Regions from separate parts of the Humibacter ginsengiterrae genome, predicted to be linked through region 1. Evidence: predicted binding sites of a transcription regulator. Region 1 holds the regulator's gene; the other holds the start of a gene.
What was found. Region 1 encodes HspR, which represses chaperone genes until heat shock. Its sites were predicted from a motif close to AAGTTGAGTCNNNNNGACTCAACTT; they were not measured.
Positions count from the first base shown of each region.

Region 1 (4,221 bases):
CGACTCCGAGGGCGTCTCCGGTACACCTCAGGTGCAGGTGGTGAACCGGCAGGGCACGTGGAACGGGATCAACTCGGGATCGGACACCGGCGGAACGACCGACGTGAAGCAGCGCGACTACGTGACGTTCACGCATCCGCACGGCGTCGACCCGGCTTCGGGCGGGTACGCGTACTACCTGCTGCCGGGCGCCGCGCACAGCACGACGTTCGCCACCGAGGCGCAGAAGCCGGTGAAGGTGCTGGCCAACAACGGCACAGCGCAGGCGATCGCGCACGGCGGTTCGGGCGTCACCCTGGCGAACTTCTACGGGGTGCCGGCATCTCCGGTACAGGGCATGCAGGTGAGCGGACCGTGCTCGGTAGGTGTGCACCGCGACGGAGACACCATCACGGTGGCGCTGGCCGATCCGAGCCGCACGCAGTCGACCGCGACGCTGGTGCTGCCCGACTCGGGAAGCTTCAGCGTGAGCCAGGCGGATGCCGGTGCCTCCGTGGTCAGCGCATCGCCCTTGACTCTGCGGTTCGCCCTGGACGGCCACAGCCACGCGAAGCAGATCGTGCTGAAGCGCTGAGCAGCCGTCGGCTAGACCAACCCGGCCTTCGACAGCGCGGACTGCACGGCGGCGGCGATCACGAGCTGGCCGGCGGCGGTGGGATGCACGTCGCCGCCCTGCATGAGGTCGGGCCTGTCTTTCAGGGGGTTGCCGATATCGAGGTAGGTTCCGCCGACGGCTGACACCGCGGCCTTCAGGTCCGTTCCCATCTGGTCGAGCTGCGGCGGCGGGTCGTTCTGATTCCAGATCGCGCTGAAGCCGATGATCTCGGCCTTCGGCAGCGCCGCGTGCAACTCGTCGACGGCCTCGACCATGGCGGACCTCACCTCAGGTTCTGGGACGCCCAGGTCGTTGCTGCTCGCCGAAACGATCACGATCGACGGATGCGACGTGATCGCCTCGCGCACCTGCTGCAAGAAGGTCGTCCCGTCGTCGCCGACCGTGACGAAACCGTCTCCGTCGGCCGACAGGTTCGTGAGCGACCAGTCGTCGTCGTGCGCGATGATCACCGGCCACGCCTGATCGGGCCGCAGATTGTGGCCGTCCATGATGGAGTCCCCGATCGCGACGGCCGTTGAACGTCCCGCCGTCGCCGCAGCGGCCGGGGCCCCGACCGTGAGGTATCCGGCGACGGCCAACGCCACGGACGCCATGGCCAGCGCCGGCGCGATCGGCCGCTTGAACTTCATAACGATCAGGTTACGAACCCAGCTGTTGCCGCCGACCAGAGCTGGCGATGAGGTTCCTATGAGGTGCCAGGCCAGCGTGGCCTCCACGCCATGACCTGTGACGCGCCGCACGTTCCACCGGAAAACGACGCCTGAACCGCAAAGGCAGCGACACCGCTTCCGTCGGACCCTTCGGTTTTCGGTGCATCGTGCGAAATCTCGCTACACGAGGTGGGTTGCACGCATCCGCGCCTCGACGGCGGCGGCGATGACGAGCTGGCCGTCGGAGGTCGGGTGCACGTCATCGGACTGCATGTAGCCCGGCTTTCCGAGCAGCGGCGTTCCGATGTCGAGGTAGGTGCCTCCGACGTGCTTGACGGCGGCCTCCATGTCGTCGTTGATCTCGTCGAGCTGCTTCGGATGCTCGTTCTCGTTCCACACCGGGCTCACGGCGACGATGCGGGTGTGCGGAAGATCGTGCCGCAGCATGTTCATGGCGCTGATCATCGACGCCTGCACGTCAGACTCGGGTACGCCCAGGTCGTTGCTGCTGCCCGAGATGATCACCATCGACGGGTCGAACTGAACGGCCTCCTTCACCTGGTCGGCGAAGATCGAGCCGTTGTTGCCCTTGGCGACGAAGCCCGCCCCGTTGGTCGCGAGGTTGACCAGGTGCCAGCCGTTGTAGCCGGCGATCACCTTCGGCCAGGCCTGATCGGGATCCAGCCCGTTCCCGTCCATGATCGAGTCGCCGATGGCGACGACGGTGGTGGCATCGGCCGGCTGGTCAGCGACGATCGGATGACTGTGCAAATTCGCCGAAAGAGTCGTAGCGACCGCGAGTGCGGCGACGCCGAGCACGACTGCTGCGGCGCTCACGCCCAGCGCCACGGCAGCGACGGGCGTCCGTGTCATGACATCGACGCTACGACTCGAAGCTTTTGCACGCACTGCACGCTGTCATCACCGGTCGAGCGGCCGCCAGACGACCACCTGGTTGCTGCGCCGCACCCGGGTTCCGGCGCGCAGCGAGACGACCTCGCCCTCGGAGCCGGCGGCGAACACCCGGCGACCTGGCCGGTTCAGCATCTCGTCGGCGAGCGCGGTCTCCAGCTCGCGCACGCGTGCGCCGAGCCGGTTCACCTGGTTCTCGAGCTCGAGGATGCGCCGAATGCCCTCCAGGCTGACGCCCTCCGAACCGAGTCGTGCAACCTCCCGTAGCTGCACCACATCGCGCATCGAGTAGCGACGCGACCGCCCGGCCGTGCGGCGCGGGCTCACCAGTCCGAGCCGGTCGTATTGCCTCAGCGTCTGCGGATGCATGCCGGCCAGCTCGGCGGCCGCGGTGATCGCGAAGACGGGCGTCGTCTCATCCAACTCGACCATCACCGCTCACCTCCGCTCTCTTCAGAAGTCTTCCGCATTCGCTGGTTTCGACGCGCTCGACCGGCGGTGTCGGCTCGAGGTCACCGCGCCGCTGCGCGCGCCTTCGCGAGCAGCTCCTCGCGGGGATTCTCGTCGGGCAGCGTGGCGTCGAACGCTTTGAGCGCATCCTCACCCTGCTTGCTCAGGTGCGATGGCACGACCACCTGCACCTCTGCGAGCAGGTCGCCCGCCGCCTTTTTGGAGACGACGCCTCTGCCCTTCACGCGCAGCACCCTGCCGCTCGGCGTTCCGGGCGCCACCTTGAGCCGTACCGTTCCACCGTCGAGCGTCGGAACCTCGATCGTGGCGCCGAGCGTCGCCTCCGCGAACGTCACCGGCACCATGACGCGCAGGTTCAGACCCTCGCGTTCGAACACCGGATGCCTGCGCACCGTGACGGTGAGGTAGAGATCGCCGCGTTCGCCGCCATCCGGGGAAGGACGTCCCTTACCTGGCACACGGATGCGCTGCTTGTCGCTCACCCCTGCCGGAATGCGCACCTTCACGGTCTCGCCGTCCACGGTCAGGTGCACGGTCTCGCCGGTGACAGCGGTCTGGAAGTCGATGGTGGTGGATGCCGAGACATCCTGTCCACGGGTTGGGCCGCCGTAGCCCCGGAATCCGCCCGTCGACTGGCCGAAGCGCCCGTTGCCGAAGAGGCCGCCGAGCAGGTCGTCGTAACCGGCGCCGCCCTGCTGGAATGTGTAGGACTGCCCACGGCCGCCCTGGCCGAACATGCCGCCGAAGACATCCTCGAATCCACCGGCGCCCGCGCCGCCTCCCGGAGCGGTGAACCTGGCACCGGAGCCCATGGCGCGGATCTGGTCGTACTCCTTGCGCTGTTCGTCGTCGGAGAGCACGGAGTACGCCTCGCTGATCTCCTTGAACTTCGCCTCGGCCTTGGCGTCGCCCGGGTTGGAGTCCGGGTGGTACTGGCGCGCGAGCTTGCGGTAGGTCTTCTTCAACTCGGACTGCGAAACGTCTTTGGAGACGCCGAGCACCTTGTAGAAGTCCTTGTCGAACCAGTCCTGACTGGCCACCCGGCACCTCCTTTCTGTGTGTTCTGTTCTTGCGTGTTCGGTTGTGAACGGCGGCGTGTCATCGTTTCAGGTCGCAGTTTTCGTCATCATGTGGGCTCGAAAGCGACGAAAACTGCGACCTGAATGGAATGCGGACGCTACTGCGGGACCGCGACGACCACCTTGGCCGCCCGCACCAGCGTAGAGCCGAGCGTGTAACCCACCTCGACGACGTCGAGGACGGTCGGCTCCGTCACGTCGGGCGACGGCTGCTGGAAGATCGCCTCGTGCACGTTGTGGTCGAACGCCTCGCCCGCGGCACCGAACGGCTGCAGCCCTAGCTTCTCGGAAGCCGCAGCGCGCAGCTTGCCCGCGATCGTCGCGAATGCCGTCTCGCCCTCGAGATCGCCGTGCTTCTCGGCACGGTCGATGTCGTCGAGCACGGGCAGGATCGCCTTCGCCGCGTCAGCGACGGCTCGTTCCCGCTCGACCTCTCGGTTGGCCTCGGTGCGCTTGCGGTAGTTCGCGTACTCGGCTGTCACCCGCTGCAGGT
Region 1 covers NZ_BAAGWY010000010.1:81,860-86,080, forward strand. The annotation lists gene ACYVII_RS12740 (polysaccharide lyase 8 family protein) at 1-574, shown strand, start outside; gene ACYVII_RS12745 (SGNH/GDSL hydrolase family protein) at 586-1,245, opposite strand; gene ACYVII_RS12750 (SGNH/GDSL hydrolase family protein) at 1,447-2,139, opposite strand; gene ACYVII_RS12755 (heat shock protein transcriptional repressor HspR) at 2,188-2,610, opposite strand; gene ACYVII_RS12760 (molecular chaperone DnaJ) at 2,691-3,689, opposite strand; gene ACYVII_RS12765 (nucleotide exchange factor GrpE) at 3,827-4,221, opposite strand, start outside.

Region 2 (4,221 bases), on a different contig from region 1:
CGAGCCGCCGCTCGTGCAGGCGCGCCTGCAGCCGGTCGATGTAGAGCGACACGATCTCGCCGAGCTCCTCCTCGCTGAGCGCGGAGAACACGACGATGTCGTCGAGCCGGTTCACGAACTCGGGCTTGAACGCCTGCCGCACCAGCGCCTGCACCTGCTCCTCCTTCTCGTGCCACGACAGCGTCGGGTCGATCAGGATCGCGGAACCCAGGTTCGAGGTGAGGATGAGGATGGTGTTGCGGAAGTCGACCGTGCGGCCTTGACCGTCTGTCAGGCGTCCGTCGTCGAGCACCTGCAAGAGGATGTCGAACACCTCCGGGTGCGCCTTCTCGACCTCGTCGAGCAGGATGACGCTGTACGGGCGACGGCGCACCGCCTCGGTCAGCTGCCCGCCCTGCTCGTAACCGACATAGCCGGGAGGGGCGCCGACGAGACGGGAAACGGTGTGCTTCTCGCCGTACTCGCTCATGTCGATGCGCACCATGGCGTGCTCGTCGTCGAACAAGAACTCGGCGAGCGCCTTCGCCAGCTCGGTCTTGCCCACGCCGGTGGGCCCGAGGAACAGGAACGAACCGGTCGGCCGGTTCGGGTCGCTGATTCCGGCGCGGGAGCGGCGCACGGCATCCGCGACCGCGTGCACGGCACGCTTCTGGCCGATGAGGCGGCGGCCGAGCTCGCTCTCCAGGTTCAGCAGCTTCTCGGTCTCGCCCTGCATGAGGCGCCCGACCGGGATGCCCGTCCACGCCGCGATCACCGCCGCGATGTCTTCTTCGGTGACCTGCTCGTTCACCATGCGCGGCTCATCCGGCGCGCTCTCCGCCTTCTCGGCCTCGTCGAGGTCGCGCTGCAGCTGCTTGATGGTCTCGTACTCGAGCTTGGACGCCTTCGCGTAGTTCGCCTCGCGCAACGCCAGATCGCGCTGGGTGATGGCCTCGTCGAGCTTCTTCTTGAGCTCTCCGACGCGGTTGAGCCCCATGCGCTCGCGCTCCCAGCGCTCCTCGAGCTGGGCGAGCTCGCGCTCGTGCTCCACGAGGTCTTCGCGCAGCTTCGCGAGACGCTCCTTGGATGCCTCGTCCTTCTCCTTCTTGAGCGCCAGCTCCTCAAGCTTCATGCGGTCCACCTGGCGCTTGAGCTGGTCGATCTCCACCGGAGAGGAGTCGATCTCCATCTTGAGGCGGCTCATCGCCTCGTCGATGAGGTCGATCGCCTTGTCTGGCAGCTGTCGCGCCGTGATGTAGCGGTTCGAGAGAGCGGCCGCAGCGACCAGCGCGGCATCCGAGATGGTCACGCCGTGGTGAGCCTCATAGCGACCCTTCAACCCGCGCAGAATGGCGACCGTGTCTTCGACGCTCGGCTCACCCACGTACACCTGCTGGAAGCGGCGCTCGAGTGCGGCATCCTTCTCGATGTACTCGCGGTACTCGTCGAGGGTCGTCGCACCGATCAGGCGCAACTCGCCACGCGCGAGCATGGGCTTGAGCATGTTGGACGCCGCCACCGACCCCTCGCCGCCGCCTGCGCCCATGAGCAGGTGAAGCTCGTCGACGAACGTGATGACCTCGCCGTTCGACTCGTCGATCTCCTTGAGCACGCTCTTCAGCCGCTCTTCGAACTGGCCGCGGTACATGGCGCCGGCCACGAGAGCGGAGATGTCGAGCGAGACGAGGCGCTTGTTCTTCAACGACTCGGCGACGTCGCCCGCGACGATGCGCTGGGCAAGGCCCTCGACCACCGCCGTTTTGCCGACGCCGGGCTCGCCGATCAGCACCGGGTTGTTCTTGGTACGTCTGGTCAGCACCTGGCTGACGCGACGGATCTCGGAGTCGCGACCGATCACCGGGTCGAGCTTGCCCGCCTTGGCCAGCGCGGTGAGGTCCACTCCGTACTGTTCGAGCGCGCTCTTCTGCTCCTCCTGGCTGGAGGGCGCGCCCTGCATGTTCGCCATCTACTTCTCCCTTTATGGTGGCGCGGCATCCGTCAAGTCGCATCGAGTCGTCTGAGCACGATTCTGCGCCGAGCGGATGCCCGTACAAACTTGAGTCTATATGGCTCAACTTTGCTGAATCGAGAGATATTCCTATTCACTATTGGCCACTCGCACGAGGCCGACCATGTGCTTGTAGCGGGCTCTGGTCGCGAAGTCGTTCCAAGACCAGAGCGCGGGCCCGCCCTCTTCCGCGCAAAGGTGGAGGAGCCGAGCGCCGGCGACGATCGCGACATGTGCGCCCCAGGCGCTGTGCGTGTCGTTGAACAGCACCAGATCAAGGTCCTGGGCATCGTTGCGTTCGGGGTGTGAAAGGCTCTCGTCTTCCCAGAGCTGGCTGGAACGGTGTGGGGGTACGCGGCGATCGAAGAGCTCCAAGACGGCGTACGCGTACCGCTGGCAGTTTGCTCCGGCATCCATCTCATCCAACGCGGATGCTTGCGGATGCGCTTCGTAGCGGTACGGCGCGGACGTCGCCCAGGAGGGCCAGCCGCCAGTCGGCCGAAGCCACTGGTCGAGATCCCGCGCTTCCACCCGACGATTCCAACACACGCGCCCGACCCGGGGAGGGCGCCCTCTAGCGGGGCGCCGCGCGGACGATCACGAGGGAACCGTTGTACGACGGCTCCTGCCTCAGCGCGCCGTGTTTCGCGTCCCACGCGCCGGTTCTCAGATCTGCGGCGAGGTGGTCCGTGTAGGAGTGGGCCAGGCTGCCGTCGATGAAGCTCCACGCCGAACAAGACTGTCTGGCCTCCGGAATGAGGAGCTTTTCGGGTCGGCCGTAGTAGGCCTCGTTGAAGCCGTCTGTGCAGTCCAATGGGATCGGTACCGGCTGGACTGCCGCCGTCCCGCCGAGGCCGGTCCGCAGGGTAGCGATCGCTGGGTACCTCTGGTGTTCGGTGGCGATCACCGCTGGTGCGTACTCGGTGAGCCAGAACCGGTGCAGCAGGCCGGGGTCGCACGTGAGCACCACCACTGGACCACCCGTGACCCGCCTCATCTCACGCAGGCCGGCCGCAAGATCCCGCCACTGGTGCACGGATAAAGTCGTCATCGCAGCATCGAACGAGTTGTCTGGGAACGGAAGATTCTCGGCTGTCGCATCGATGGCGGCCGAGAGGCGCGCGGGCCGCTGAGCGCGCATGCTTGCGGATGGTTCCACCGCGGTCACGTCGCGATCGACTGGTTCGTAGCCGCCAGCACCCGCGCCGGCATTGAGAACGGTCTCGGCATCGCCCAGCGCATCCAGGACGAACCTAGCGATCCGGGGATCAGGGACGCGAAACAAGCTGTACTTCGATCCGATGCGTCCGTAGTCCGCATCCCCTGCGCTCCCGTCGGACGAGCGCGCACGATACGTCTCCGACACGGCTCAATCCTCGCACCCAACGGACGTGAATCCGCCGGACCGCAGGCCGCGGAACCTCTGCAGCTTTCCGGAACTTGAGCATCCGCTGGGTCATGACGGGGGGACGAGCGCATGCTGGAAGGGTGAACGCGATGACGCAAAGGGCGCTGCGCACCACGACAGACCGGGCTGGGTCCTGGAAAGCCGCGTGGCGCTCGATCGTCGAGTCGCCGAGCCACCGGGCGGTGCACGATCTGCACCTGGCCGCGGAGCGCGGCGACGGCGCACGCGTCGCATCGTTGCTGGCGCCGAACGTCGCCGTCGTGGTCGATGCAGGCGACGACGAGCATCCGCACGCGCATATCGTGCGAGGTGTCGACGATGCGGCGACGGTGCTGATGCGGGGCCTTGCGGCCCGGCCTGGGCTCGTCGTCCTCGAGAGGCCCGTCAACGACCAGCCCGGACTGATCCTTCAGCGGGACGGCGAGCCGATCGCCGTCATGACGGTCGACTTCATCGCTCAGTGCGCGGTCGTGCTGTGGATCAGGCTGCGCCCGGCGAAACTGCGGCACTGGAACCACGTGTAGAGCGGCACGCAGCCGAGCTCACGTCGCGGCGCCGAAGTCGTCCCAGGTCAGGTGCTCTCACTCAGGCATTATGTCGCTCACTGGTTCTCCTGGCGCGCACCGCATCGTTCGGCGACTCGGCTCAGCCCGAGTAGCTCCCGAAGAGACGCAGCTCGGCGATGTTGATCCAGTTGTTGTTCGCGATTCTCAGGTATCGGTATGCGGTGACCGCGGTGCCGTCGGGCCGCGCCCAGGTCTGCCAGGAGAGAGTGCCGACGGCGTTGCTCGTCACCGGCGTCCAGGTCGACAGGTCGTTGGAACCT
Region 2 covers NZ_BAAGWY010000014.1:80,436-84,656, forward strand. The annotation lists gene ACYVII_RS15430 (ATP-dependent Clp protease ATP-binding subunit) at 1-1,945, opposite strand, end outside; gene ACYVII_RS15435 (hydrolase) at 2,078-2,518, opposite strand; gene ACYVII_RS15440 (class I SAM-dependent methyltransferase) at 2,562-3,353, opposite strand; gene ACYVII_RS15445 (sigma-70 family RNA polymerase sigma factor family protein) at 3,485-3,919, shown strand; gene ACYVII_RS15450 (discoidin domain-containing protein) at 4,041-4,221, opposite strand, start outside.
Region 2: the regulator HspR is predicted to act here: its motif matches at 2,033-2,057, upstream of ACYVII_RS15430 (ATP-dependent Clp protease ATP-binding subunit).